One region of the Thermacetogenium phaeum DSM 12270 genome, then DNA from elsewhere that is predicted to be linked to it. Evidence: riboswitches for the same ligand, from Rfam matches in the RefSeq annotation. Region 1 holds a riboswitch; each other region holds the start of a gene.
What was found. Region 1 has a riboswitch for molybdenum cofactor ahead of TPH_RS03220 (hydrogenase small subunit). Riboswitches for the same ligand answer to the same signal wherever they lie in the genome.
Positions count from the first base shown of each region.

Region 2: another riboswitch for molybdenum cofactor. It lies ahead of TPH_RS10735 (sigma-54-dependent Fis family transcriptional regulator); the one in region 1 lies ahead of TPH_RS03220 (hydrogenase small subunit).
Region 3: another riboswitch for molybdenum cofactor. It lies ahead of TPH_RS00790 (XdhC family protein); the one in region 1 lies ahead of TPH_RS03220 (hydrogenase small subunit).
Region 4: another riboswitch for molybdenum cofactor. It lies ahead of TPH_RS13565 (ABC transporter permease); the one in region 1 lies ahead of TPH_RS03220 (hydrogenase small subunit).

Region 1 is NC_018870.1:657,219-664,793, reverse strand. Features, by position in the region: gene TPH_RS03250 (queuosine precursor transporter) at 1-416, opposite strand, end outside; gene TPH_RS16435 (DUF134 domain-containing protein) at 477-995, opposite strand; gene TPH_RS03240 (N-acetylmuramoyl-L-alanine amidase family protein) at 1,143-1,871, opposite strand; gene TPH_RS03235 (carbon-nitrogen hydrolase family protein) at 2,145-2,906, shown strand; gene cybH (Ni/Fe-hydrogenase, b-type cytochrome subunit) at 2,995-3,651, opposite strand; gene TPH_RS03225 (nickel-dependent hydrogenase large subunit) at 3,663-5,087, opposite strand; gene TPH_RS03220 (hydrogenase small subunit) at 5,080-6,147, opposite strand; molybdenum cofactor riboswitch at 6,470-6,588, opposite strand.
Region 2 is NC_018870.1:2,187,646-2,195,220, reverse strand. Features, by position in the region: gene TPH_RS10770 (NADH-ubiquinone oxidoreductase-F iron-sulfur binding region domain-containing protein) at 1-1,122, opposite strand, end outside; gene nuoE (NADH-quinone oxidoreductase subunit NuoE) at 1,137-1,676, opposite strand; gene TPH_RS10760 (NAD(+)/NADH kinase) at 1,696-2,568, opposite strand; gene TPH_RS10755 (hypothetical protein) at 2,713-2,934, opposite strand; gene TPH_RS10750 (aldehyde dehydrogenase family protein) at 2,998-4,473, opposite strand; gene TPH_RS16230 (hypothetical protein) at 4,513-4,647, opposite strand; molybdenum cofactor riboswitch at 4,641-4,758, opposite strand; molybdenum cofactor riboswitch at 5,059-5,178, shown strand; gene TPH_RS10735 (sigma-54-dependent Fis family transcriptional regulator) at 5,303-7,321, shown strand; gene rplU (50S ribosomal protein L21) at 7,486-7,575, shown strand, end outside.
Region 3 is NC_018870.1:147,265-154,839, forward strand. Features, by position in the region: gene mobA (molybdenum cofactor guanylyltransferase) at 1-364, shown strand, start outside; gene mobB (molybdopterin-guanine dinucleotide biosynthesis protein B) at 390-899, shown strand; gene TPH_RS00780 (molybdopterin-binding protein) at 931-1,956, shown strand; gene TPH_RS00785 (molybdopterin molybdotransferase MoeA) at 1,969-3,225, shown strand; molybdenum cofactor riboswitch at 3,254-3,387, shown strand; gene TPH_RS00790 (XdhC family protein) at 3,375-4,265, shown strand; gene TPH_RS00795 (FmdE family protein) at 4,258-4,806, shown strand; gene TPH_RS00800 (DUF364 domain-containing protein) at 4,824-5,570, shown strand; gene TPH_RS00805 (FecCD family ABC transporter permease) at 5,555-6,616, shown strand; gene TPH_RS00810 (ABC transporter ATP-binding protein) at 6,616-7,410, shown strand; gene TPH_RS00815 (ABC transporter substrate-binding protein) at 7,441-7,575, shown strand, end outside.
Region 4 is NC_018870.1:2,752,286-2,759,860, forward strand. Features, by position in the region: gene TPH_RS13550 (molybdopterin molybdotransferase MoeA) at 1-450, shown strand, start outside; gene TPH_RS13555 (solute carrier family 23 protein) at 833-1,957, shown strand; gene TPH_RS13560 (ABC transporter ATP-binding protein) at 1,995-2,735, opposite strand; gene TPH_RS13565 (ABC transporter permease) at 2,755-3,447, opposite strand; molybdenum cofactor riboswitch at 3,770-3,893, opposite strand; gene TPH_RS13570 (F0F1 ATP synthase subunit epsilon) at 4,043-4,483, opposite strand; gene atpD (F0F1 ATP synthase subunit beta) at 4,484-5,926, opposite strand; gene atpG (ATP synthase F1 subunit gamma) at 5,941-6,822, opposite strand; gene atpA (F0F1 ATP synthase subunit alpha) at 6,841-7,575, opposite strand, start outside.

The DNA.
Region 1 (7,575 bases):
CTGACGAAGAGGAGCCTGATTCCCGTCAAGGCCCTAATTCTTTCCAGTGACCAGCTGTTCAGCAGCTCCCCTGCCATATAGGCGATGAAGCTCCCCGCCACAATCCTCGGAACGAAGCCAAAAATCGCCATGTAAGCTTCCTGGTGCGGCCAGACCGGAGCAGAGGGAAGAAGGCCGCCTAAATACGTGAAAACCACCATCCCCAGATTTGCCAGGAACCCGGCGTAAATAACCTTCCTGGCATAGCGGAAGCCCCACACTTCTGTGAGAACGTCCCCCAACATGAAGCAGAAGGGATAGACCACAACCGCCGCAGGGAGAACGAAGGGACCGGCAGCGATCAATTTCGCCGCCAGGGTATTGCTGATCAAAAGCGCTGCCACGAAGGATACGGCCACGATCTCTCGTTTGCTCATCCCGATTTCCCCTTTCCACCACCAAAATACACCTGCAACGGCAGCAGGTAGAAAAAATTCTCACTCCTTATCCTCTTCAATTCCGTTGCTCTCCAGCGCCCCACCGCCGCCATTGCGCCGGCACCTTCCACGAAAACGGTGCCTTCCTCCGTGCCCCGGGCCGCCCCAGCTATGATCATACTCCTCGCTGCACCTGGGACAATACCCTTCTCCCTCCACCCAGGCAGCAGCGCGGGGCACCTCAAATTCACGGCCGCACCGGACGCACTTGAACGGCCGTGACTGCATGATGTATTCGCCGCCCTCAATGCGGATCGCTTTTCCTTCCACCAGAGCCCCGGCGATCTTCGATCTGGCAGCATATAAAATACGCTGGAACGTCGTCCGGGCAATTCCCATCCTTTCGGCGCACTGCTCCTGATCCATTCCCTCCAGATCCTTCAGGCGAAGGGCTTCAAACTCCTCTACAGATATCTTTACCTCATCCAGTTCCCGCAGAGGAACTCCCGCCGGTTTGTAGTAACTGGCCGGGGGGAAATAGCCCACCAGACATTTTTTTCTCTTTCTCGGAATGTTCATCACCCCCAGGAGTAGAGAGCAAAGCCCTTAATTCGTTTCTGGCACTACCCGCGACTAGTTAAATCACGGCCCAGCTGCTTTCAATATAAATACCTACATCCACCGATTTTCGCAATAAGGAACGCTGCCAAACCTATTTTACCACTTCTACGGCCCTTCTACATACACCTTTCTCTCCTGGGGATCCCAGCGGGTCCTATCCCCGTAAGCCTTCGCAACGTCGTCAATCCAGACGAATGTCCTGTTCTCCAGGATAATACCGGTGATCATCCTGCCGCGGACGCTGACGTGAACCAGCGGATATCCCTTAACCGGCGGTGGCGGCGGGATCTGATATCCCAAAAAGCCGGCGGTGCTCCGGGCCATCGCCCAGGCCAGGCGGTCTTGAAAGGCCGGGTCGCCCAGCAGCCTTTCCTCTTCGGGATTGCTGATAAAACCCATTTCTACCAGGACGGCAGGCATACTGGTCTTGCGCAGGACGTAATAGTCAGCGAATTTAACCCCTCTGTCAGGGAAACCGGTTGCCTCAACAAGCCCCTTCTGGATCGCCCTGGCCAGGCGCTCCCCCTCTCCCCCCGGTTTATAGGCATAGGTCTCCACGCCGCGCGCTCCTTCTGCGGCGGCATTGCAGTGGAGAGAGATAAAGTAAGATGCCCGCCAGGTCTCGGCAATCCTCACCCGCTCCACCAGGTCGGCGGATTCACTCTCTCCAAGATGGCGGTCATCCCTTCTGGTCAATCTGACATTGGCAACCGGCTCCAGATATCTGAAGAACAGCTTAGCCACGGCCAAATTGACATCCTTCTCCCTCGTGCCACCCGGGCCGACCGCTCCGCTGTCGGCTCCTCCATGCCCGGGATCGATGACAATCCTCACAGCAATACCTCCTCTAGCGCAGTCTGTCTTTTGCCTGCTGCGGAGCAGCTCGGAAACTGTCCCCGCCATTTTCTCAAAGGAAAGGCCGCCGTGAAACCTCGGCTCACCGTCCCCCTGCTCGCGGCCGCTGCAGATCTACCCCCCTTTTGATTTCGCTGCAGGAGACGCAGATCCTTTGCGGCTTCCGGCCGCTTCCACTTGAGGCCGCTTGTCAACCGTAGGAGGGGCGTTGTAAGATAGTACAGGAAATATATACCTTGGAGGCGAATGACTTTGAGGCTAGGTGCCGCTCAGATGTTCATCACAAACAGCGTCGCCACAAACACCTCCACCATCCTTCGCACGGCTGAAGAGGCCAGGCTCAAGGGGGTCGACCTACTGGTTTTTCCGGAAATGTGTCTAACGGGATACGACAAGAAAACCCTGGGACAGCCTGGCATCGAGGAGGAACTGGGGCGTGCTCTGGAGCTGATCGGAAGCCAGGTAGAGAAATTAAAAATCGGCCTTATTATAGGAAGAGCAGAATTTAAAGACAGGAAAATGTACAACGCTGCTTCCGTGATTCTGCCCGACGGGGTCAAATACACCTACTACAAAATCCACCTGACCGCTGCCGAGGAGAAATTCTTCACCCCCGGCACCCAACCCCTGTCCTTCACCTATAACGGGCATAGATTCGGGGTGATCATCTGCCGCGACCAGAACTACCCCGAACTGGCCAGAAGCAGCTGCCCCGAAGGGACGAGCGCCCTCTTCATCCTTTCCGCCCATTATTATAATCCGGCAGAGGCCCGCTGGAAACTAACCAAAAACCGGGCGCTACCCATAGCCAGGGCGGTGGAGAATCACTGTTACGTTCTTCTGGCCAATGCCGTAGGCAGCCACATCGGCCTCATCAGCCTGGGCAACAGCCTGATCGCCGACCCGGAGGGAGCGCTCGTTGCCCTCGCCGACGAAGCCTCGGAAACCTTAATTACCTGTGACATCCCCGGCGAGCACCCCCAATTAGCTCCCGGTGATGAGCGGGCTGTTTAATGAGCAGAAAGAATTGGCCCGGAAAAGAAGCCGCGATCAGAAAATGCCCGCCTCCTCAGGCGGGCATTTCCGTCGGCGGCTATCAACCTCAACCCTCGACGGCCTTTCCCCTTCCGGCAGGGGAAACGCTTTTCTTTCGATGCTTCTCGTGAAAATCTGCAGGCCTGTAACCGGTGATCATCCCTTTGATATTGGCTATCCCCTCGCTGAAATCCAGGTAGATGTGCGCCGCCACGCAGTAGACGAAGATCCAGGCAACGGCGTAGTGGATAATGCGGATGATGTTTGCCCCTCCTACCCAGTAGGCCCAGCTGTTCAACGTCGTCGGCATGTAGAGGATGAAGCCGGTGATGATCTGGATGAGCAGAAGAGGGACGAAACCGGCGTACATCATCTTCTGGCCGGGGTTATATTTTTCCCCCCAGTCGGGAAGCTCATCGCTCAGGAAGAGGTAGTACTTCATCAGTTTAAACATGTTGGGAATATCCGCAAAGCGCGGCTTGAAGTTCCTGTAATCACCGCTCACGAAGGCGTAGTAGAGCCTTCCCACCAATCCGGCAATAACCGTGTACATAAAGATGAAGTGGAGCTTGCGGGCCACATTCATAGATGGAAAAATGTACGACCAGAACCCATCAGGCGTATGGATATAAAACCCGGTGGCCAGCAGCATGAAGATAGAGATGCAGTTCCACCAGTGAAAGAACCTGACCGCCAGCGTATGCCGATAAACCATTCTCTTCATTGTCTTCCCCCCTAGTAGACCCGGAACTTGCGAACATCCCGGTCCGGGGTAATCACATGCACTGCACAGGCAAGGCAGGGGTCAAAGGAGCGCACCACGCGCACCAGTTCGATCGGGTTGTTGGGGTCCTTAACGGGCGTCCCCACCAGCGCCTGTTCAATTGGCCCCGGCTGCCCCTTCTCGTCACGCGGCCCTCCGTTCCAGGTAGTCGGCACAACGGCGTTGTACTTTTCGATGCGCCCGCCTTTGATCTTGATCCAGTGCCCGAGGGCACCCCTTGCTGCTTCGGTAAGGCCGACACCTTCCGCTTCCCGGGGTACTTCGTGGGGAGTGCAGGTCGGTTCACCCGGCTGCAGCTGCTCAAGCCAGCCGGCCATGGCATGGGCCAGTTTTTTGCACTCCAGAGCTCTGGCGGCATGGCGTCCCATCACGGAGAAGGCCTTTTCCCCTAAACTTCTAATCTCTGGGTCTCCGGCAACCCACATCCGGGCGAGCGGCCCCACTTCATGGACCTTGCCGTCATAGCGCGGCGCCTTCATCCAGGAGTAAGCCCCTTCTTTCTTCGGTGCCGGGGTAATCACGCTTTCCGTGGGCTTCTTACCCCCGGTGTCATCCTCATACCAGGAGTATTTGACGTCCTCGGTGATCTTGTCGGGGTCAACTTCCCCGTCAACACCTTCGGTGTAGCGGCCGCGCTTGAAGAAGAGCTCACCGTCGTCATCCACGGGGAAGGCGCCGTAGGCCAGCATGTTCCCACAGCCCTTGCCTATCTCCAGCCAGTCCTGATAGACTTCGGCAATCGCCAAGACGTCGGGCACATAGACGTTCTCGATAAAAGATGTCAGCTCCGCCAGCCGGAACTTGAAATTGATGATCTTTTGGGCATCTACCGTTTCGGTGACGCCTCCCGGAACGATGGCGCGCTGTCCGGGTGCTCTCCCCCCGAAGATGGCCAGCATTTCATGCGCTTTTTTGCGCATTTCCAGAGCCTGCAGGTAGTGATTGACCGCGGCGCTGTTCACTGCTTCCGGAAGCCGGTAATCCCCCTCGTAGCGGGGAGCCAGCGGCAGAATGTTGTCCGGGGCCTTTACGTAGTCCAGTGCTGCCAGATGGTAAAAATGCAGTATGTGGGATTGGATGTAGTTGGCCCCCAGGATCAGGTTACGGATTATTCTTCCATTGCCAGGCGGTTTGATCCCGAAAGCATCGTCAAGGGCCAGGGTGGCTGCCGTGGCGTGGCCGATGGGGCAGACTCCGCAGATCCTCTGGACGATCTCCTGGGCGTCCCTGGGGTCGTGACCGCGCAGGATCAGCTCCACCCCGCGGAAAAGCGTGCCGCTGCTTTTAGCTTCGGTTACTTTTCCTCCCTCAACCTCCACTTCGATCTTCAGGTGCCCCTCGATCCTCGTTACCGGGTCGACGATGACTTTAGGCATTTTCCTTCACCTGCCCCTCCTCTTTTTTCCCGATCCTGCCTTTGGCTATATTGCCTATGAGATGGGCGCCTATCCCCGCCGCCACGGCCACCCCCAGGGCGCCGCCTACGGCGTCAGCGGTGGCGTTGATGTTGGGCAGATGAATGGGTTCCATCCTCTCATAGAAGGGAACGGCACAGCCGGGGAATCCCTTTTCCGTACAGGCAGTGCAGGGCGCCCCCGCTTTCAGGCACCAGCTGACCCCACCGTTCCACATCCTGTCGAAGCTGTCGCAGTGGGCCTGCGGCCCCTTGCAGCCGAGCTCCAGCAGGCAGCCCGGCTCGCTGAAGTTTTTAGCAAATATGCTGTTGTCGAAATACTGCCGCCGCGGGCAGTTGTCGTGGACGCACTTCCCGAAGAATACTTTTGGCCTCCCGAAGTCATCCAGCTCAGGCGCCTCTTTAAACAGCAACAGGTGTGCCAGCGTACCCACCACCCAGTCGGGATGCGGTGGGCATCCGGCCACGTTGATCACCTGGGTGCTGATTCCGGCCTCCTTGAAAACATCCCGCACGCCCTTACACCCGGTAGGATTGGGCTTGGCAGCGGGGATCCCCCCAAAAGCCGCACAGGTCCCAACGGCCAAAACGGCAGAAGCTTCGGCTCCCAGTTCCTTTACTCTCTCCAAAAAGGTGATCTCTTTTCCATCTCTTTCCCCTACAGTGCAGTAGATCCCTCCGTCCTTGGTGGGAACGGCTCCTTCCACAACCAGGTAATAGTTGCCAGCTTCTTTTGTATCATCGATCACCCTCATCGCCAGTTCACCGGCAGCTGCAGAAATGTTGGGATGGAACTTGAGATCAATGACTTCTGTCAGGATTTCCTTAACCCCCGGCTGAGTAGAATTCAGCAGTGAAATGGAGCATCCGGTACAGCTCGCACCCTGAATCCAGATCACCGGAGGGTTCCCCGCCGCAGGCAAGGATCTAGCCAGCTCCGGCAGTAGCAACTGGCTGAGCCCCGCGGCCGCCACCGAACCGGCGCAGAGCTTTAAAAATTCGCGGCGGTTGATCTCTCTCATATTAATCCCTCCTTGTTGAATCTTTTATCTAACGAAAACAAGACCATTAACAGAAACTTATCCCCCCTTCCCCTTAACACGCCGGAGTAGAATGTTTTTTCTGAATAAAAAAGCAGCGGGCAGTAATGCGGTAGAGGCGTAATGACAAACCACCGGTGCAGGTTTCTTCTCTTTACTGCACCCTTATGCTGCCCGCCGCAAATTTTTTTCTCTATGATTTTGCAGATTTTGCGGCAGGCCTCTCGAAAAAGCCGGGAAGGTTTATCAGCCAAAGAGCCGGATATCCCCCAGGAATAGCCGGCCCCCCAAACTTATCAGTTAATAGCATTATCCTGTTCACCCTTTCCGCAACGGGAGGCCTACCCGTTTCCGGACGAACCCTACCGACTCACCCGCCATAGCCAAAGCCACAGGCAAATGAATTCGGGGAACGTAATTAACGCACATCATGCGAGTAATGATAATTAATCCCGTCTGTTAATAATACTACATCGGTAGAGCAAATCCTTCCGGGAGCGCACCCTGTATACAGAATACTTTATCTGGCAACAAGTGCTGTAATTCCCATCCCAGTAGATTCTTCTCGCCCCCATAAAGCCCACCCAGAGAGGCCTGCTTTCAAACTCAATTAACCAGATTAACCGGCATTATCAGCAGCATCTTATATTTATGTTGCCCCCTTGCTCGCCGGTCTTTTGCCAGGTACCATTAATCAGTGCCGCCTAACCCTTCCCTTCTCTGGTGTGAACCGATAGCCCACTTTACTCTCCATCACCACCGCATCAGATTTCCCTATATAAAAACTCAATGCAACGACTACCGCCATCAGCTCCATATGCAAAAAGAATGCCAGGTTTCAGCAAAAACTTTCATTGCCGTCAGAACGGCAATGTCGCTGCGAAAATGCACTCCTCCGCCGAAGCTGCGTCTCAAAACAGGACGCCGTTTTTTCGAAAATGCATCTTCAACCAGACATCGGTCAAAAAGGATGGCGCCAAGAGGCCTTAAGGACAGAATGACAAGCCCCTTCCAGGAAGGTGGCTCCGAATTAGGCAAAAACGGCAAGGAAGGAAACCCCCTTGCCTTCGATTGCTTTTCTGCTGGTTAGGTGGCATGGGACTCTTTCAACCCACTGGCTCAGCAGACATGCCGGGCGCACAAAAAAAACAGTTCCCGATAGAGAACTGTCTTTTTTTGATATTCATGTGACCAAAAACTCTGGAACAAAAAGAGTGTTGCCAGCGTGGATTTTCAGAATTCGCTGCTATTTAACAAAATTCGGCTGGTACCCGGAACATCTGCGAGGAGGTAAACTAGCTCCTTTATGGAGACTGTTGAATAAATGGCTTCTTATAGAAACTTGTTGTTATTACATAACCTAAAATTAACCTAAAAATGGTATATGCCTGGTTTAATTCGCTGATAGGT
Region 2 (7,575 bases), 1.4 Mb from region 1:
CGCCTTGAACCTGCGGTTATCCTTTATTCCGCCTCCGATGTTAAAAATCACATCTCGCAGGCTCAGGCCCATGGGAACCTCCACCAGCCCGCCCCGCCGGATCTTACCCGCCAGGGCGAAGACCTTAGTCCCCTTGCTCTTTTCGGTGCCCATGGAAGCAAAGGCTTTCCCACCGTGGGAGATGATCCAGGGCACATTGGCATAGGTTTCCACATTGTTGATATTTGTGGGCTTACCCCAGTAGCCGTACTGGGCGGGGTAGGGAGGTTTTAGGCGCGGCATGCCCCGTTCACCCTCCAGAGAGGCGATCAGGGCAGTTTCCTCTCCGCAGACGAACGCCCCCGCCCCTTCTTTAACGGCAACTTCGAAGGTGAAGCCGGAACCAAAAATGTTCCTTCCCAGCAAACCGCGTTCCCTGGCCTGGGCGATTGCCAGTTCCAGCCTGCGCACCGCTAGGGGGTATTCCGCCCGGCAATAGATGAAACCATGCTTTGCCCCAGTGGCATAGCCAGCGATGGCCATCCCCTCTAAGACGGAGTGGGGATCCCCCTCCAGGATGCTGCGGTCCATGAAAGCCCCCGGGTCCCCCTCATCGGCATTGCAGACAACGTATTTGACAGACCCCGGATTCTGGCGGACCGCCTGCCATTTAAACCAGGTGGGGAACCCCGCCCCGCCGCGGCCGCGCAGCCCAGAGACCCGGATCTCTTGAATTACCTCCTCCGGGGTGGAGCTCAATGCCTGCTTCAGAGCCTGATAGCCCCCCCGGTCCAGGTAATCGTCAATGCATTCCGGGTTGATCTCCCCACAGTTGCGCAGGGCCACCCGTACCTGTTCCTTCAGGAAGTCATTGGTGTTTTCACTGGTGGATACTAGGTGTTGCGTTAGGGGGACCCCACCTATGATGTGCTTCTCAAAGATCTCCCCCACCAGCTCGGGAGTGACATGCCCGTAGGTGAATATTCTTCCATCACCGGTGATGACATCCAGGAGGGGTTCGTTATGGCACATCCCGATACACCCGGTGGGTTGTACCTGGAGATCCAGACCTCGCCTCTCAATTTCCTCGACTATTCTTTCCCTTACCTTCAGGGAACCCGCAGCGATCCCGCAACTGCCCATACCGACTCTGATTTTCATGGCGCCGCTTCCTCCTTTTTCTCGCCGGCGGCCAATTCCCTGATGATCTTCAGGGCTTTGTCCGTTGTCAGCGGCCCGTAGGCCTGACCGTTGATCATCATCACCGGGGCCAAGCTGCAACAGCCCAGACAGGCCACATCCGACAGGGTAAACAGCCGGTCGTGCGTCGTTTCCCCTGGTCTGATCCGAAGTTCCTCACAGACAGCTGAGCGGATCCGCTCTGATCCATTGACATGGCAGGCAGTGCCCTGGCAGAGCAGGATCAGGTACTTTCCTACTGGGGTCAGACGGAACTGGGAATAGAATGTGGCTACCCCGTAAATTCTGGCCGGTTTGATCTGCAATTCCCCGGACAGGTAACGCATCACAGGTTGCGGCAGGTAGCCGTAGATGGCCTGTACCCGCTGGAGCACGGTCACCAGGCTGCCGGGTTGCCCCCGATATGTTTTTACCACTTCCTGCAGCCGGCTCCAGGTATTAAAATCGTTCCGTAAAAGCTCCTCCAGATCGCTCTTAGGCTGACTAGTACATTCCACGGAAATATCACTCCTTATCCTATAAAACGTAACAGGATTGCAGCAGAATGTTCATGTCGTTACTTGCCTCCGCCCTCGTGTTGTTAAGCCTTTCGAACCTGCGGAGGACACGGTCCAAACTGCTTACCGGAAACACCTCTGCAATTTTGGCAGTAACAGGAGATCTGACGACCTCCACCCTGTCTCCTTTGGCCAGCGGCAGCTCGTCTTCCCCGTCCACCGAAAAAGCTGTAGGGTGGCCCGCAACGAGTTCGAACACCAGCCGCGCTGATGACCTAACTACAAGGGCTCTGGAACATGATAACTGGGGGCAGATAGGAGTAATCACCAGTGCGGGAAGGTCCACATCCAGAACCGGTCCTCCGGCCGAGAAGGAATAGGCCGTTGAACCGGTTGGCGTGGCACAAACCACACCGTCACCAGTGTAGGTGGTATGAAATAGCCGATCGATCTGGAGACCGATCGTGATTGTATGAGAGACGCAGGCTCTGATCACCACATCATTCATGGAAAGTCCGTGGTAAACCTCCATACCATCCCGGATCAGGCGTACATCCAGCATCATTCTGCTTTCAATGCGGTAATCTCTGTTAAGAATCCGGTCGACTTCTTGCAACAGTTGCTCTGGCTCGATGCTGCTCAGGAAGCCAATTGTGCCCAGATTTACTCCCAGCACCGGTATCCCCTGGGTTGCACAACACCGGGCGGTTTTCAGAAAGGTACCATCCCCTCCCAGCACCAATACCAGGTCCGCTTGCCAGAGAGCACTCTTTGTCATTTCCCTCAACCCCATACAAGCAGCGGATGCTCCACGGGATTCAAGTTTCTTGTGCAACTCCCGGGCAAGCCGTTGCGCCCCGGCGTCATCCTTGTATACAATTATTATCTTCAATGCCTGAGGCCTCCCTTCCCTGTCAGGTTCGTGCCCGGTGTGCCGATAGCATATGGAACGACCTCGGCGGTGCCATGATGTAACAAAAATGGACAAGTCGAAGCGGAAAAAACCCCTTCCGGCCTGTCCAAAAATGGGTGGGTGCTATTCCGACTTTTTTGTCCGCTCCAACAGGTAATCGTTCAATCCCCTGATAAAGGCATCCGGGTTCGGCACCCCCTTGATTTCCAGCAGTTTTCCGAGACAACCCGGAAATGCCCCCACGCAGAAGATGGGGTTGATCCCTTGTTCGATAAAGTAGGAAATAACTTCTGGGTGCTGTTCCATCAGGTCCTCAACCACACTTTCCCTTGTGATTGCTTCCAAAGGTCATAACACCTCGCATTAACCTGTTGCTGGCCGGGGAGGCCCCCGGCCAGCGGGGTGTTTTTAGTAGAGGCCAACCTTCTCCTCGCTGAGACTGATAAAGATGTTCTTCATCTGGGTATAGTGTTCCAGGATCACCTTGTGGGTTTCCCGCCCGATACCGGATTTCTTGTAGCCGCCGAATGGAGCATGTGCCGGCAGGTTGTTGTAGTTGTTGATCCACATCCGGCCGGTTTCGATTGCCCGGGCTACCCGGAGGGCACGGTTGATGTCCTTCGTCCAGACGGCCCCACCAAGGCCGTACTCACTATCATTGGCCATAGCTATGACCTCTTCCTCGGTCTTGAACTTGATGACAACGGCAACCGGCCCGAAGATCTCCTCCTGGGCCACTCGCATCTTGTTGTTCACATCCACCAGAAGGGTCGGCCGCATGAAGGCTCCTTTGTCCAGGCCGTTCTCTGTAATTCTGGTGCCACCACAGGCTACTTTGGCTCCTTCCTGTTTGCCGATCTCTACATAGGAAAGGATCTTCTGGAGCTGTCCTTCGTTGATCTGGGAACCCATCTGGGTGTCCTTCTCCCACGGGATACCTACCTTGACCTTGTTAAAGGCAGCTACGGCTTCAGCCAGGAACTTATCATAGATATCCTCGTGGACAAAGACGCGGGAACCGGCGCAACATACCTGGCCCTGGTTGAAGAGAATGCCGATCTGCAAACCTTCAATGGCCTTCTCCCAGGGGCAATCGGGGAAATAGATGTTGGCTGACTTGCCTCCCAGTTCCAGGGTGGCCGGGATCAGCTTTTTCGCTGCCGCTTCTGCAATACTGTAACCCACTTCGGTGGAACCGGTGAAGGCCAGTTTCCGGAAGCCGGGGTGTTCCAGCATGTACCTGCCGGTTGTGGAACCCCGTCCGGTGACCACGTTGACGACCCCCGGAGGCAAAACCTGATCAAGCAGTTTGGCCAGTTCCAGCAGGCTCAGGGATGTAACATTGGATGGTTTGATCACCGTGCAGCAACCGGCCGCCAGAACAGGAGCGATCTTCCAGGCGGCCATCAGCAGAGGAAAGTTCCAGGGGATGATCTGACCTACAACACCGATGGGCTCCCTGAGAATGATGCTCATGGTGTCCTTGTCGATCATCACCGCTTCGCCTTCCTCGGTCCTGATGGCAGCGGCAAAGTAGCGGAAGTGGTCTGAGCTCAAGGGGACATCGATGGTCATGGTCTCCCGGATCGGCTTGCCGTTGTCCATGGTTTCAACCAAGGCCAGCTTTTCGGCGTTCTCATCGATCAAATCCGCGATCTTCAGCAACATGGCGGAACGCTCCTGGGGGCTAACGTCCTTCCAGGTTTCCCAGGCCTTCCAGGCAGCTTTGACCGCCTCATCAACATCTTCCATGCCGGCTTCCACACAGGTGGCCAGCAGCTCACCAGTGGCGGGACAATAGGTGTTGAAAGTCTTGCCCTCCTTACCATCAACCCATTTCCCGTTGATGTAAAGCTTGTAACTGTCATCCATCGGTTTTTTCATTTTAAAAAACCCCCTTTTTAATTTTTTGACCTCGCTCCATTAACCTGCAACCGGCGCTGGCTCCTCTAACCCCTCTTTACCATCACCCCCTTTGGATAGAAACTCTACCAGGGAGACGGGATAAACCCCCTGCAAAAAGGCCATACCGGAAAGAGGTATGGCCCAGCTACTCAAGTTGTAAATCCCCTTTCCATAACGGGAGGTATGTCCGTTTCCAGACATACCCTACAGACCTGCTGCCATAGCCAGTGCCACAGGCGGACAGGTTCGGAGATGATATTTCCTTGGCTGTTGACTTAACTAAGCAATATCCATGCCAGGATATGGTTCCGGCCGGACATGATATCATTCATTAATTCCTACATCCAGCTTGGAGTCCTGAAGGAGACTTTCGCCTTGAATGCCAATAGATGTAAGCTGATTGTCGCGGTGTTGTATAATTTGTGCTACATTCCCCTGACAGGCCGGTACGGTTCCCCGGTGGATTCGGTTCGAAAGTGGTATCTCAATGGAAAAGCCGGAAATTAATTGGTCGGTGGAAGGATTTTCGGGAACATTGTCGAACGAACTTTTGAAAGGAATAGAGAATGAATAATTCTCCGAGCCTGGTGACCTGAAGCCAGCCAGGTATGGTTGCCAGGCCAATGGGTCTGGCGGGAAACCGCCGGGCCTCCCATTACGGAAAGGAGAGCACTATACGCCAGGGGGTATCTGTGCTCTCCTGCACAGATACCCCCTGGATTTATTATTTAAAGCTGTTACTGGCGGCGTTTGCCGGGATACGACCTGTTTCGAGAAACGGGACTTCAGAGGGGGAGGTGGCGTGACGATGCCAAACAACGGAACAGTTTCCCGTAGTATCGCCATAGCGTGGAAGATCTTCGTGAATACTGGCAAGATCCCCGCTACCGTGCGTTCAGAGATAGCGGAGTCCTGGCTGCGTTCCAGGCGGGCTGGTGTTGACCCATGGGATGGCGTCAGCCACCGGGTTTTAAGTGCCGAGCAACTTGAAGCACTGCTTTACAAAAAGAGGAGCTTAATCGACGTTGCCAGGCCTTTTATGACCAATCTCTATCATTTTGTAGCCGGTTCCGGTTTCATCGTTTTGCTGTCCGACGAACAGGGCTTCATCATGGAGGTTATGGGTGACAGTGATATCCTCAAAAATGCCGCAGAATTGAATCTTATCAGGGGAGCCAGTTGGATAGAAGAGGAGACGGGCACAAATGGTCTGGGCACCGCCTTGGCCATCAGAAGGCCAATTCAGGTTTCGGGAGAAGAGCATTATTGTCAGAAGGTGCATGGCTGGACATGCTCAGCGGCGCCAATTTACGATGATGACGGCAGGGTAATCGGCGCCCTTCAGATGTCGGGACCCTCGTTCAAGACTCACCCGCACACCCTGGGCATGGTGGTGGCCGCAGTGGAGGCAATCCGCAGTCAACTCCGTCTTCAGCGGCGGAACAGCGAGCTTGTCCTGCTCAATAACCGGCTGGGCAATATTTTCCATACCGTTTCAGACGGGGTTGTAGTGGTGGACAGGAACGGTCTGATCGAACAGGTTAATCCGGCGGCGGAAAAAATCTTGTCAAAGCCGGACAGCGAGATAAGGGGAGCCATGTTCAAAGAGTTTGTTGAGCGGGACCCGGGTATCGAAGAACTTCTGACGACCGGTAAAAGCTATACCGACAAGGAGGTGATTGTTAACAACAGAACGGGGATTGTCTATTGCCTCTCATCAGGCAAGCCGATTCAGGATGAAAAGGGTGCGATCACCGATGGAGTGATCTTTCTTAACCCCATCAATAAAATCAGAAATCTGGTCAACCGCCTCAGTGGTGCCCAGGCCACTTACACCTTTGCTGACATCATTGGTCGTAACAAGAAGCTTTTAAAGGCTGTGCAACTGGCCAAACTGGCTGCCACCAACGACAGCAATGTGCTGCTGCAGGGGGAGAGCGGCACCGGCAAGGAGGTCTTTGCCCAGGCGATTCATAATGCTAGTTCCCGTAGAAACGGGCCGTTTATCGCGGTGAATTGCGGTGCCATACCCAGAGAACTGATCGGAAGTGAGTTGTTCGGCTATGATGAAGGAGCGTTTACAGGGGCACGGCGGGGTGGCAGGCCCGGTAAATTCGAGCTGGCCTCGGGGGGCACCCTTTTCTTGGATGAGATCGGAGATATGCCCTTGGAACATCAGGTAGCCTTGCTACGGGTACTACAGGACAAAAGAATCACCCGCATCGGCGGAGAAAAGGTGATTGCCGTGGATGTGCGGGTGATTTGTGCCACCAATAAAGACCTGAAACTGGAGGTCGCCAGGGGTAATTTCCGCGAGGACCTCTTTTACAGGCTAAACGTGATCTCAATCTCCCTACCGCCCCTGCGTGAGCGGCGTGAGGATATACCACTTCTTTTTGATGTCTTCTTCGAAGAGATTTGCAAGAAAATGCATGTTGACATCAGGGATGTGGACCCCCGCGTGATTCCTTGCCTCCAGCGGTACCACTGGCCCGGTAATATCCGCGAGTTTCAAAATGTGATAGAGAGGATGGTTAATGTGGCCGCCGGGCAGAGTATCCGTCTGGAACACCTGCCCGAAGAAATTGTCTGCCCACACTCTTCCGGTTTGCAACCAGAGGGGGATGGGGCGCCCCGAGAAACGACCTTGCTCGCCGAGCGAAACAGGATCAAACGACTGCTGGCCGAAAAAGAGCGCCAGGAAATTTCCCTTCTTTTGGTCAAAAATAAGGGGAATCTTAGCAAGGTGGCGCGGGAACTGGGAATTTCCCGTAGTTCCCTCTACAGAAAATTGCGCAAACTTGATATCCTTTCTAAAGGTGACTGAACCATCTCAATGCCCTCAACGCCCCGGTTTGCTTGACACCGGGGGACCGGTGATGCTAAAATTCACTTGTGATTATGCCCGAAAAGTCGCTCGGGAAGGGTTGCCAGAGCGCATCCCTGCAAAGGATGCCACCCTCGAAGATCCCGGCGGAAGGAGGAAGGAAGTTGTTCGCGATAGTGGAAACCGGCGGCAAGCAGTACAAGGTGCGCGAGGGCACCGTGCTGCGGGTGGAAAAGCTGGATGCCGCTCCAGGT
Region 3 (7,575 bases), 510 kb from region 1:
CCAATACGCTTTCGTTATCGGCTGTGATATGCCCCTGTTTAAGGCAGAACTGGCGAAATATCTTTTAGAAATCTGCCCCGGTTACGATGTGGTTGTTCCTCAAATAGATGGTTATGGTGAACCTCTTTGCGCGGTTTATTCAAAAGGCTGTATCGAACCTATTGAAAACTGCTTGAAGGCTGGATTGAGAACAGTAATTATGTTCTACCCTCAGGTCCGCGTTTTAACGGTGGGGAGGGATGAGATCGAAAGAATCGGCAACCCCGAGGAGTTGTTCTACAATTTGAATACCCCCGAGGATTACTGGTCGCTCATGATGCGGCAGAATACGGATGGATCTCTGGAAGATAACCGAAAATGTTGAATAATAATCAGGAGGGTTAGGCGCAGTGAAAAAAGATAAACCGGTAATTTCCATTGTGGGTAAGTCTGGTGCAGGTAAAACAACGCTGTTGGAAAAGGTTATCAAGAGGCTGAAGGAAGATGGAATTAGGGTGGCTGCCATCAAGCACGATGCCCATCGATTCGATATGGATAAGCCGGGAAAGGACACCTGGAGGATGGCCCAGGCAGGGGCCGATGTGGTGGTGATCTCCTCCTCTGAAAAGATGGCCATGATCGAAAAAGTTTCAAAGGAAAAGAGCCTTGATGAAATTGTTGCAATGCTTCCCGGGGTAGATATCGTGCTTACCGAAGGCTATAAGAGCGGCGACAAGCCGAAGATCGAGGTCTACAGATCGGAAGTGCATAAAGAGCGGCTCTGCTCCCCCGACGAACTGCTGGCGATTGTCAGCGATGTGGTCTGGGATGACCTCGATGTTCCGCAATATCAACTGGATGATATCGACGGGGTTGTTAATGAAATCAGGCGGTATATCGCAGCTTACGATAGCAATTAATGAGCCTTTTACCCAAAAGGGGGTTCAGAAAATGAAGACGGTAAGGGTTGAAGAATCGGTAGGAATGGTATTGTGCCATGACATCACGAAGATCGTTCCTGGTGAATTCAAAGGCAGGGCATTCAAGAAAGGGCACATTATCCGGCCTGAAGATGTTCCCATGCTTTTGAGTTTGGGAAAAGATCGAATCTACGTGTGGGATACGAAGAACGGTGATGAAGTGCACGAAGATGAAGCGGGGATGCGGTTGGCACAGGCTGTAAGAGGGGAAGGAGTCTCTTTAACTGAACCTGCCGAGGGTAAGGTTCATCTGGTGGCTGAACATGATGGTATGTGTAATATTGATGAAGATCTGCTGTTTCAGATCAATTTGATCGACGATATGGTGATTGCAACCAGAAACAACAACAGACCTGTTAAAAAAGGGGATGTGGTGGCAGGAGTACGTGTCGTTCCCTTGATGATAGAAAACGAAAAATTAAGACAAGCTGAGGAAATAGCAAGAGGGAAGAAAGTTATTTCTGTGCTGCCGTTCAGGAAGTATCGGGTAGGCATGGTTATAACCGGTAATGAGGTTTATTACGGGCGCATCAAAGATCGTTTCTCCCCGGTAATAAAAAAGAAGGTTGAAGATTATGGTAGTGAAGTGATTAGTCAGGTAATAGTGCCGGACGATGCGGAACGAATAGCTGCCGCTGTCAGAGAAATGATTTCCCGGGGAGCAAACCTGATTATGACATCCGGCGGCATGTCGGTCGATCCAGATGATGTTACTCCTAAAGGCATCAAACAGACAGGAGCAAAAATTGTCTCCTATGGTGCCCCCGTTTTACCGGGTGCCATGATGCTTGTGGCCTATTTAGATGAGATACCAATTATGGGATTGCCAGGATGCGTGATGTATTATAAGACCACTATCTTTGATCTGCTCCTCCCACTGGTTATGAGCGGACAGAAGATTACCCGCTCGATGATAGCCAGACTTGGTTTAGGAGGGCTCTGTTTGAACTGTGAGAGCTGTCGGTATCCGCAATGTTCTTTTGGGACCGGCTTTTAGGAGGAGAAGACGATGAGATTGAATGTTTCGTTAGAAGAGGCTCAGGAAATAGTGCTTGGCATGCTCAGACCCATAGAGAGAGAAGCCATCCTTCATCTGCCCGATTCCTTAGGCCGGGTGCTCAGCCGAGATATCAAAGCCCCTTTTAATGTTCCTGCTTTTGACAAATCTCCTCTTGATGGATACGCTGTCCGCGCTGAAGACACCAAAATGGCGGCGTCTGACAACCCCGTAATTTTGCACGTCATCGAAGAGGTGCCGGCAGGCAGTGTTCCGACGAAAAGGGTGGAGCCGGGCTCTGCGATAAGAATTATGACCGGCGCTCCAATTCCCGAAGGAGCAGACGTTGTTGTCCGGTTTGAAGATGTCGAGGAAGCGGCAGATACGATCAAAGTGAGCCAACCTTTGGCTTCAGGGGCCAACATCATCCCGGCAGGGGATGATGTTGCGGAGGGGGAGGTAGTTGCGAGCACTGGTACCCGACTCAATGCCCCTCTTATCGGCATGTTGGCTTCTCTAGGTATTAGCAGTGTACCTGTTTATCAAAGGGTGAGGGTGGCGATCATTAATACGGGTAATGAACTTCTGGATCCAAGTGAAAAATGGCTGCCCGGCAAGATCTATAACAGCAATCGCTATCTTCTTGAGGCAAGGTGCAAGGAGTTGGGGGCAGAACCCGTTTATCTCGATAGCGTTCCCGATGAAGAGACGGCTGTTGCCGAATCTCTCCAAGGAGCGCTGGAAGTGGCAGATCTGGTGATCACTACCGGGGGCGCCTCGGTTGGCCAGTATGATGTGGTTAAGAACGCTATAAATGCGGTCGGAGCCGAAATCTTATTCTGGAAAATTGCCCTAAAACCCGGTATGCCTACTGCTGTTGCCAGAAAAGATGGGAAAGTTATCTTTTCCCTGTCGGGAAACCCGGCTGCGGCGATGATAACGTTTGATTTGCTCGCTGTGCCGGCTTTGAAGAAGTTGTCGGGCATGAAAGAGGTGCTTCCGCCGACAATAACCGGCATTCTGGTTAATGCTTTTCAAAAGCGCAGTCCGCAGCGGCGCATGTTAAGGGCAAAGTGGAAAAAGCAGAATGGGAGCGACCTGATAGAGCTTACGGGTAAGCAGAGCAACGATGTTTTGAAATCTCTGGTAGAATGCAACATCTTGATCGATGTCCCTGCGGGAACTCCCTCACTGGCTGTCGGGCAGCATGTTTCTGCATATGTAGTTGGCAACTTGACCGATTCCCTTGTTGGGGAATTGAAGTGCTAGATTAATAACGAACAAGCGATATGTTTCTAATTAAATAAAACTCCGAGCCCGCCTTCCTAAGGCAGATGCTACGGGGGCGTGGCCTGGGGCTTACGACCCCACAGGGTTGTAGGAGAAATCCTACAGCCTCCCTGTATGGAAAGGAGGAGATGCTCAGGCATGTTTCTGTGGCCACTTTCCATACAGGAACATGCCTTTTTTGTTGGTTTCAAGATTATTCAAATGGTTATGAGGGGGTAATTCAAAGGATGGAGCCGGAAATGATGCACCTTTTAGCTGAAAAGGTAGAAAAGAATGAAGAGGCTGCTCTTATTACGGTGATTACTTCAAACAGATGGCACTGCAGGCTGGGCGCCATGATGCTTGTGGATAAAAACGGCGTCGTACTGGGCGGTAGTATAGGAGGAGGACAGCTTGAGAAAAAGGCGATTAAAGAGGCTCAAACATGCATAGAAAGGGGGGTTTCCCGGAAAGTGCTTCTGACTGAAGAGGGAGAATCGGTGGAAATATTTATCAATGCCTTCTGTTACTTTGACAAACTGATAATTGTAGGGTCGGGGAGCGTTGCTTTAAATATTTATAAAGTTGCGATGGTTCTGGGCTACAGAATAACTGTTGTGGATAACAGGACGGAGACGCTAACAGAGGATAGATTTCCTGGAGCCGATAAGCTGCTTCTTGGGGATATAGTCGAAAATCTCAGTTCGTGTGACATTGATGAGAATACATCTATCGTAATAGCCACCCACCATCACAAATTCGATGAGCCGGCGTTGAAGGCGGTTATTCACTCTCCGGCCAGATACATAGGAATCCTAAGCAACAGACGTAAGGCCGCGTCCTATTTCGATAATCTTAGGGCTCAAGGTATTCCGGACAACCTGCTGAATAGGGTGTATACCCCAATAGGCCTTGACCTTGGTGGCAGAAAGACCCCTGAAATAGCTGTTGCTGTAATGGCAGAAGTCCTGGCCGTCAAATACGGGCGCAGCGGAGGGTTTTGCAGAGACATCATAAAGGAGGGGCGAATTAATGACTGATTGTTTTGAGCAGGATCTTAAAGTTGCCCGTGACTTTCATGGGGGTATCTGTACCGGTATTGTGTTCGGGGTGAGGATCGCCCGGGCGGGATTAAACTATCTTGGCATTAAAGACCCTTTAAAAAATAAAGACTTTATAGTTTTTGTTGAGGCCGACCGCTGTATTGCCGATGCAGTTTACGCAGTTACCAGATGCTCGCTCGGACGAAGACGGCTAAAATGGGTTGATTATGGGAAAATGGCTGCATCATTTGTAGATATCGAGAGCAATAAAGGCGTCAGGATTGTGGTTAACACAAAGCGGCGGGCTCCAGAAGGGGCGGATATGGTTGCTTTCTGGGGTTCAATACCCGACGAAGAACTGCTCAAAATTGAGCCTATAGTTGTTAAGTTAAAAAAGGAGGATCTTCCTGGAAAACCCTTGCGGAGGGTAATGTGCGAGGAATGCGGCGAGTTTGTAATGGATGGAAGAGATGTGCTTGTCGATGGCCGGATATTGTGCAAGGCGTGCGCTAATGGAGCTTATTACGAAAGAATCTGAGGAGAGCGGTGATAAGGATGTGGAAGATCTATGACGACCTGATCAATGCGATACCTGAGGACCTTACCGTAAAAGAATGCCTGGTGGGACTACACTGGACGCTCGTTCGCTCTGAAAGAGGTGTGGGCGCCGCTATGACGCTGAAAGGAGGCAGAGCAGAGTCTGAACTCACAGGGATTGTCGGGATGCCCCTAAAAAAACTTGCTTCTCATGTTAAGTCGTGGAATATGGTGCAGGCCTCTGTGGGGCAGGCAGCGATAAACTCGGCATTTAATGTCTATGACAATCTGGCGGCTATTACAGGTCTGGATGCCAGAAAGCTGGGGAGCAATGATGATAACAACGCCTTCAGGCAGTTCCTTCCGGAATTGAAGGGCAAGAAGGTTGCGGTCATCGGGCATTTTCCGCACATTGATTTCCTGAATGATGTATGCCATCTCTCGATTTTGGAAAGAAAGCCGCAGGGCAGCGACTATCCGGATCCGGCGTGTGAGTACATTCTTCCGTATCAGGACTTTGTTTTTATAACTGGCACTGCTTTCACCAACAAAACCATGCCAAGGCTACTTGAGCTTTCGAAAAATGCCAAGGTTGTCGTCGTTGGTCCCAGCGTTCCGATAACGCCGATTCTTTTTAAATATGGTGTAGATGCGATTGCGGGGATGATCGTTAGAGATGAGGCAGTATTTTGGAAGTGTGCTCAAGAAGGGGGTAAAATGAACATTTTCAAGCAGGGTGGACAAATGGTATGCATACGCAGTTAGTTCACAGAAGTGCAGTTTGCCCACGCCGCCTGAAGGCTTCCGCGAAGCTCATACTTGCCTTGTTGCTCGTAACAGTCTTTGTTTTTTCAATTGTTGTCGGGCGGTATCCGATAACTATACCCGAGCTGTTGTCGACAGTATATTCTTACTTTTTTGGCAGTAGCATGGGGCACTCGGAGAACCTGGAAACCGTGATATTTAACGTCAGATTGCCGCGGGTTATAACGGCAATGGTGGTAGGGGCTGCTCTTTCGATAGCCGGAGCTTCATACCAGGGTATGTTCAAAAATCCGCTTGTGTCTCCGGATATCCTGGGGGCATCTGCTGGTGCCGGATTTGGTGCCGCTTTAGCCATTTTGTTTTCATTATCAGTGTTTATGATCCAGCTTAGTGCATTTGTATGGGGAGCGTTAGCTGTAATGCTGGTGTATTTAATAAATACAAAGCTTATAAATACAAAGCTCAACTATGAGCCTACGCTGGGTCTGGTCTTAAGCGGCATACTTATCAGTTCACTTTTTTCTTCTGGTACCGCTGCAATTAAGTATATTGCTGATGCAAATGATAAATTGCCCGAAATCACCTTTTGGTTGATGGGTAGTTTGTCAGCTGTAGATAAAAGAGACCTCTTAAATATTATATTTCCGATGGTTGCAGGGTTTTTGCTGCTCTTTCTTGTCAGGTGGCGCATAAATATTCTTGCCTTTGGCGAAGAGGAGGCACGTGCTTTAGGAATTAACACGCAAAGGTTGAGAATGATTATTATATTGGGCTCTACCTTAATAACTGCTGCTTCTGTTTCGGTATCTGGCATGATCGGATGGGTCGGTCTGGTTATTCCCCATCTGGCTCGAGCTGTTGCAGGCCCTAACTATGAAACGCTTATTCCGGTGACGTTTATTATAGGGGCTTCTTATCTCTTGTTGGTTGACGATCTGGCTCGCTGTCTGGGCGCTGTAGAAGTGCCGTTGGGAATATTAACATCATTATTAGGAGTTCCTGTATTTCTAATAGTTCTTAGAAAAAACATAGCGGGGTGGAGGTAATGCTGGAGGTAAGAAATATAAATTATCGTTACGGAAGAAATGAGGTGCTTCACAATGTTTCTTTTAAAGTTGAACAGGGCGAGTTTGTATGCGTCCTAGGGCCAAATGGTTCAGGAAAGACTACGCTTCTTAAAAATATACTCGGCCTGCTAACTCCCGATACCGGTACCGTTCTTATAGAGGGAGAGGATGTCCGGAAAATGCCCCCCTCAAAGCTGGCAAAGATAATTGGGTATATTCCTCAAGCGCATACGCCGCCCTTTCCCTTTCGGGTTTTCGATGTTGTTCTCATGGGTAGAGCACCCTATCTGACGAGCCTATCCGTACCAAGTGATGAGGATGAAAGAATAGCGTATGAATCGCTGGAAGAGCTCAACATCACGCGGCTGAAAGACAAACCTTATACCGAAATAAGCGGCGGAGAGAGGCAGCTTGTCCTTATTGCGAGGGCTTTAGCGCAAAAGCCCAAGATTCTTGTCATGGATGAGCCTGCTGCCAGCCTTGATTTCGGAAACCAGAGCTTATTTCTTGAATATATGCGAACTATTTGCGATAAAGGCATGAGCATTCTGATGGTGACCCATGATCCCCATCATGCGCTTTTTTGCGCTGATAAGGTGGTAATGCTGAAAAACGGAAGAATTGTGAAGATGGGACCTCCCCAAACAACGATTGAAGGAGACACGATGAGGGAGATCTATAGAACAGATGTAAGAGTGGCCAGAATCAAGCTCTCCGAGAAGAGAACGATAACTGTCTGCGTGCCCGTACCCAGTCTTTTGAAGACCTGCTAAAATACACCTGTTTCGATTGGAGGGATAGAAGTGATCCGCTTGAACAGAATTAAGAATTTTATGGTAACAGCCTTGGTGTTTGTTCTGTTGTGTTCGCTGGTAACTGGTTGCGGTTCCAGAGAGATAAGCGAGAAGAATACCGGAAGTGTAGAGACCTCCCAACAG
Region 4 (7,575 bases), 840 kb from region 1:
AACAACGACCCGGGGCACCATTTCATAGAAAGGGTGGGAGGGCGCCCGCTCTTCGCGGGGTATCAGGTTAAACCGGGAAGCCACACCTCTGCCGGTATTCTCGACGGCAGGATTATCCTGATGCTGTCGGGTAACCCGGTGCCCTGTGCCGTCGGCTACCACCTCCTGGCCGCCCCGGTGCTGCGCGCCCTGCAGGGGCTTAACCCCTACCTGCACCGCATTCCTGCAGTCGCCACCAATTCCTTCCCTAAAAGGGGAGGGCCGCGGCGCTTCCTGTTGGGGTACGCTCTCGGCAGCCATCAGGGGTGGAGGGTAGCCGTGCTTCCCTTTCAAAAACCCAGCAATCTCCACTCCCTTATCGATTACAACTGCCTCATCGACCTTCCGGCGGGACACCCGCCGCTGCAATTGGGTGATGAGGTGAAGATCATTCTCCTGGAAAACGCCTGATGCCATCCTGTTGTGCGGGGCTATCGGGCGGATGTTGAATGGTCGCAGGAAATAACCCAGAGAATGCTTCCTGTTTTGCCGGTACCCACCTAGCGGTATGGGCATCTGACCTGAATATCAGGATTCTAAACCGGAAGAATACCATGAGCCAGCAGGCAAGAGCGCCCTGAGCCGGCCTTGACGAACCTGGTGCTCGCCCGGACCGGCGCTTTAATAACGGGAACCGGGTGGCAGAGATCGAGAACTTTCCTGTTCAGGATGGAAGCCAGCGGGGTAATTGGACAGCAATTTTAACTGGCGGGAATAGATTCTGGAAAGAAGGAGACAGGATGTCTCCTTCCATCTGTCGAAAAGAATAACAGAAAACTTAGGAGAAGAAATCATGGCCACCAACAAAGAGAGCCTCACAGAAGCAGCCGAAAAACAACGGGAAAACCCGGAACAGAAGAGCTTCCTGGGAGAACTTTCGGGAGCAATGGGTGACCTGGGCACTTTCCTCCCCCATGTGCTCGGAGCCATCTCCGTTGCCGGGCTCAACCCCGCCAGCATCTTCACCGGATTCGGGCTCTTCTATCTCTTTTGCGGCTGGTATTACAGGATTCCCATGGCGGTTCAGCCCATGAAGGCGGCTTCGGCGGCCGTCCTGGTGCAAAAGCTGACTCCCGGGGAGGTGGCGGCGGCCGGGCTGATGATCGGTCTGCTGCTGTTTCTCCTGGGCGTTACCGGTCTCATCGACAGAATCGCCCGGATCACCCCTCCGGGGGTCATCGGGGGGATTCAGGTAGGGTTGGGGCTTTCCCTGGCGACCCTCGGGATCAAGATGGTCGCTGCCGATCCCTTATTGGGCTGGCCGGTGCTGATCATGATGCTGCCCCTCCTCAGCAGCAGACGCTTCCCCGCCGCCATTATGGCAGTTCTGGTGGGAACGGCACTCAACGTGATACTCCACCCCGGCCTCGACCTGCCCCGGATCGCCTTCGGGGTGCACCTGCCCTCCATCATCTGGCCTGCAGCCGCCGATTTCCAGAAGAGCCTTTTCATGGTCGTCCTGCCCCAGCTCCCCCTCACACTGACAAACGCAGTCCTGGTGACGACCGCCCTCACCGCGGAACTCTACGGCAGCAAAGCCCGCCGGGTGAATGACAGAAATCTCTGCCTGACGATGGGGCTGGGCAACCTCCTGGCAGCGCCCTTTGGAGGGTACATGATGTGCCACGGGAGCGGGGGGGTGGCCGCCCACTACCGCTTCGGCGGCAGGACAAAGCACACCCCTTACATCATCGGCATCATCCTGCTGGTGGTGGGGCTGCTGTTGGGAGGCAACGGAGCCAAAGTCCTGTCCCTGATCCCCGATGCCGCCCTGGGCTGTCTCCTTTTTACAGCGGTCTCGACCTCGCCCTGGCAGCCAGAGGGGGCACCGGGTGCCGGGAGGACTTTTTCCTCATCCTGGCCGTGGCCGCCCTTGCCCTGGCGATCAATCCCGCCGTCGCCTTCATCGCCGGAATAGCGCTGGGCAAGGGATTGGAGAAGAAGTGGTTCCGCATCTAATAGATCATCTTTCCGGTCACAAACTGCTTGGTCAACTCGGACCTGGGGCAGTTGAAGATCTCCTCGACCGGCGCCTTCTCCACGAGCCTCCCCTGGTAGAGCAGGAGCACCTCTTCCGCTACCCGCCGTGCCTGGAAAAGATTGTGAGTCACCAGCAGAACCGTCGTTTGCAGTTCGTCGTGCACCTTCCGGATAAGTTCTTCGATCAGGGCCACACTGTCAGGGTCGAGGTTGGCGGTGGGCTCGTCCAGGAGCAAAACCCGCGGCCTGATGGCAATGGCCCTGGCCAGGGCAACCCGCTGGGTTTCTCCCCCCGACAGCCTGACGGCGCTGCGCCGGCTCAGTTCTTTAAGCCCTACAAAAGAAAGGGCTTCTTCCGCCCTCTCCCTGATCTCGGCGGCAGGGAGGCCGCGCAGCTTCAGCCCATAGACCACATTGTTATAGACGGAGGTGTTGAACATGTAAGGATGCTGAAAGACCATGCACATCTGGCGCCTCAGCTTCAGGCGCACCCCTTCCCCCACCCGGCCCGTATCGATGTTCCGAAAAATCACCCTGCCCGAGGCAGGCTCCTCCAGAAGGTTCAGTATCCGGAGCAGGGTGCTTTTTCCAGACCCGTTGGGGCCGAGGATGGCGTAGATCTTATTCCCCTCGAGTTTGAGGTCGTCGATCTCCAGTACCGTACGCCCGTCGTACTTTTTAACCAGGTCCTCAATCTCATATAAAAATTCCGGCATGGCACTACTCCCCGCCTTCTTATCCGAGTTTGGATTCATCCAGATGGAGCAGGATGCTGCTGACAATAAAGGAAAGGGCGAGCAGAACGCCCCCCAGAGCAACGGCGAACTCGAAGTTGCCCTGCCTGGTCTCCAGCACGATGGAGGTGGTCAGAACTCGGGTATAATAGCGGATGTTGCCGCCTACCAGCATCACCGCCCCCACTTCCCCAAAAGCCCTGCCGAACCCCGTCATAATACCGGCAATAATCCCGGAGCGCGCCTCCTTAATCACCATCCAGGCGGCCTGCCGCCGGCTGGCTCCCAGCGACCTGGCCGTATCCATGGCCAGTTTCTCCTTGGCGGCAACTGCCGCTGCCGAGATGCCGGCGATAATCGGCGTAGCCAGAAGCACCTGGGCGACGATCATGGCCGCCGGTGTGAAAAGAATGTCCAGAAAACCCAAGGGGCCGTTCCGGCAAAAGACCATGTAGACCACCAGCCCGGCTAGAACCGGGGGAAGGCTCATCAAGGTATAGATCAAGCGCAGCAGCAGCTTCCTCCCGGGAAACCTCTTCAGCCCCAGCAACGCCCCTAGCGGTACCCCGATCAGCGCCCCGATGACAACCGCGCTTCCGGAAACAGCCAGGGAAAGGCCGACAATGCCGGTGAATTCATCCCCCAGGGAGGTAAAAAACTGCCAGATCGAAGAGAGTAAACCGTTATCTGTCATCTTATCACCGAAGTTCTGACAAAAGTTTTGGCAATCAGCAAATGTGTCCCATCAAATGTCGAAGGCCGAAACCTTGCAGGTACTTGCCCTTGTTGGTTGCCGCCTCCCCTTGCTTCCGGCGTTCTTCAATGCTGGCGAGCAGCGACCAACCACGGAAGGGCAGGGCCACGATGGGCCGGACCCGGGAGCTCAAAGCGAAAAGAACAAGAACAAAGCGCCTTTGCTATCCTGCGGAGGCAGCGCCCCCTGCGGCCGCTTCCTGCCCAAAAGAAAACGCCTGAACTAAGCTTAATCGAAAAACCGCTTCAGTTCAGGCTTTGCATCCCACGATAAGATCTCTCCTTTCCAAACACGGGAGGCAAGGCGGTTTCCCGTCCTGCCCAGCGGCCAAAGACCATAGCCGGAGAGCCGGCCTCAGGCCTTTTGGCTCGGAGAAAAGATCCCATTTTTTATTATTCTTTTAAGATCTTCGTGACTTAACCGGCAAAATCCTTCCCTGTGCGACTAATTGTGCCGCTTTCCACCTGACACTGCGGAGCAAAAAACCCGGGCAACAGGCTCCCGGGTTTCCGGTAACGGCCGTCAGATATCTCCTTCATTTAACCATTTTGCCCGCCGCTTCGGCAGCCTTCAACCGGGCGAGGGACCTGCGCAGGGCCAGCTCTGCCCGGAGAACATCCAGACCTTCCGCTTTCTCCCGGAGGCGTTTCTCCGCCCGCTGTCGCGCCTGCTTTGCCCTTTCCACGTCAATCCTCTCCCCCCGCTCTGCAGTATCTGGGAGGATGCGCAGGACGTTGCCGCTCATCTCGAAAACCCCCATACCGCAGGCGACATAATGGGGCTGCCCCTCTTTGACGTATTTGATCACACCGATATCCAGCCCGCCGATAATAGGGGCGTGATTGCGCAAGATGCCCAGCAGGCCGTCCTGCGAAGGGATGACCACTCCTTCCACATCCTCTTCGACGACAACCCGCTCGGGGGTAACGATCTCCAACCGAAAGGTTTTCCCTTTTTCCTTAGCCTGTTCCGCCACTTAACTGACAGCCTCCAGTTCGCGCGCCCGGGCGACCACTTCGTCAATGGTGCTGGCATAAACGAAGCACTGTTCGGAGATGTCGTCATGGCGCCCCTCCAGGATCTCCTTAAAGCCCCTCACGGTCTCCTTAATGGGAACGTAAACCCCAGGCCGTCCCGTAAAGGCCTCGGCCACAAAGAAGGGCTGGGAGAGGAAGCGCTGGATCTTGCGGGCTCGCGCCACGATTAATTTGTCCTCCTCCGACAATTCATCCATACCGAGGATGGCGATGATGTCCTGCAGATCCTTATAGCGCTGGAGAACCTTCTGCACACCCCGCGCCACCTGGTAATGCTCTTCCCCCACCACATTCGGGTCAAGGATGCGGGAGGTGGAGTCAAGGGGATCTACCGCCGGGTAGAGACCCAGCTCGGCGATCTGGCGGGAGAGAACAACGGTACCATCCAGATGGGCGAAGGTGGTCGCCGGCGCCGGATCGGTCAGGTCATCGGCAGGAACGTAGACCGCCTGCACCGAGGTAATTGAGCCCTTGCGGGTCGAGGTGATCCGTTCCTGGAGCAGACCCATGTCCGTCGCCAGGGTCGGCTGGTAACCTACGGCCGAAGGCATCCTGCCCAGGAGGGCGGACACCTCGGATCCGGCCTGGGTAAAGCGGAAGATGTTGTCGATGAAAACCAGAACGTCCTGCCCCTCGCTATCCCGGAAGTACTCCGCCAGCGTCAGGCCGGTCAGTCCCACCCTGAGGCGCGCACCCGGCGGCTCGTTCATCTGGCCGAAAACCATGGCACACTTATCGATAACCCCGGACTCAGTCATTTCCAGGTAGAGGTCATTCCCCTCCCTGGTCCGTTCACCGACCCCACAAAAAACGGAAAATCCTCCGTGCTCGTAGGCGATGTTCCGTATCAACTCCATGATGACGACGGTTTTGCCGACACCGGCTCCTCCAAAGAGGCCGATCTTGCCACCTTTGGCAAAGGGGGCCAGCAGGTCGATAACCTTAATCCCGGTCTCCAGCACCTCCCTGGCCGGGCGCTGCTCGACCACAGAGGGAGCAGGGCGATGGATGGGGTAATAATCATCCGCCTCTACCGGACCCTTCTCATCGATGGTCTCCCCCAGAACGTTGAAAATCCTCCCCAGCGTTCCCCGCCCCACCGGAACCTTGATCGGCGATCTGGTGTCCAGCGCCTTCATTCCGCGCCTGATTCCATCGGTGGAGGACATGGCAACGCACCTGACGGTGTTGTTGCCAAGATGCTGCATCGCCTCCAGCGTAACATTGACGTTCTGCGTCAGAGTCGCCTTGATTTCCTCATCCTGGTCATCTCTGGTTATTTTGATGGCATCGTAAAGGTTCGGCAAATGCCCCGGGGGGAACTCAATATCTACAACAGGCCCGATAACCTGGACAACGGTGCCATAGTTTGGTTCACTCAACTCTTATACCTCCTTCATCCTTTCAGGGCCTCCGCCCCGCCGACGATCTCGGAGATCTCTTTGGTAATCGCCGCCTGACGGGCTTTGTTGCTCAACAGGGTCAACTGCTGGATCATCTCTCCGGCGTTTTCCGTGGCGTGGCTCATGGCCACCATCCGCGCCGCGTGTTCACTGGCCTTTGACTCCAGAAGGGCGCGGTAAACCTCGGCGTCGATAAAGCGAGGCAGGATCATTTCCAGAACGGCCCGCGGGCTCGGCTCGATAAAGTAATCACTGAGATAATCTGCCTCGCCATCCTCTTCCGCTGCGGCGGCAGGAGCGCCATCCACATCAATCGGAAGCAGCTTCACCACCTTCGGGTGCTGCCTTCCCGTGGATATAAACTCCGTAAATACCAGATTGATCTCATCAAAAGTATTCCCCTCATAGAGCTTGACCAGGGCGCGGGAGATGGCCTGCGCCTGCGCCATCGTCGGCTCATCTCCGATGGCCAGGAACTCCGCAACGAGGTTGTACTTCCGGCGGCGAAAGTAGTCGCGCCCCTTCCGCCCGATAACGACGAGCCCGGTATCTTCCTCCTGCGCCATAACCGTCTCCGCCTGTCGGATGATATGGGCGTTGAAAGCCCCACAGAGCCCCCTGTCGGAAGTAAAAACAGCATAACCCACGCTCTTCCGCTCGCGCGGTACGAGAAGAGGGTGGGTGGATTCGGCAAAGGCCCCGGCAATTCTCTCGATCATCCCCTGAATCTCCCGGGCGTAGGGCCTGGCTGCTTCAACCTTCTCCTGGGCGCGCCGCAAGCGCGCCGCAGCCACCATTTCCATCGCCTTGGTTATCTGCTCTGTATTTTTAATGCTCCGGATTCGCCTTTTGATGTCCCGCATCTGTTCCGGCAATTAGATCACCCCTGTCGCTCAGGCAGTCCTTTGGATGGAAAAGGCGGCGCCGTACTCATCTGTAAAGTCTTTGATCACCTTGTTCATCCGCTCCATCAACTCGTCGGAGAGCTCCTTCTTCTCCCTGATCTCCGCAAGGATCTCCGGGTGATTGCTCCTCACAAAGCGCAGGAATTCTTTTTCCCACTCCTGGATGGATTCCACCGGGAGGCCATCCAGGAATCCGTTAACACCTGCGTAAATGACAATTATCTGCTCCTCCACAGGCATCGGTACATACTGCCCCTGCTTGAGAAGTTCGGTCATCCTTTCACCCCGGGCAAGCCTGGCCTGGGTGGCCTTGTCCAGGTCGGAACCGAACTGGGCGAAAGCGGCCAGCTCCCTGTACTGAGCGAGATCCAGGCGCAGTCTCCCGGCAACCTGGCGCATGGCCTTGATCTGGGCCGAGCCTCCTACACGGGAGACGGAGATACCCACGTTGATGGCCGGCCTGATGCCCGCATAGAAGAGATCGGGCTCCAGGTAGATCTGGCCGTCGGTGATGGAGATAACATTGGTCGGAATATATGCCGAAACATCCCCTGCCTGGGTCTCGATAATAGGAAGGGCAGTAAGTGAGCCCCCGCCCATCTCGTCACTCAGCTTGGCCGCACGCTCCAGCAGTCTGGAGTGGAGATAAAAGACGTCTCCCGGATAGGCCTCCCTGCCCGGCGGACGCCGCAGGAGCAGGGAAAGCTCGCGGTAGGAGACGGC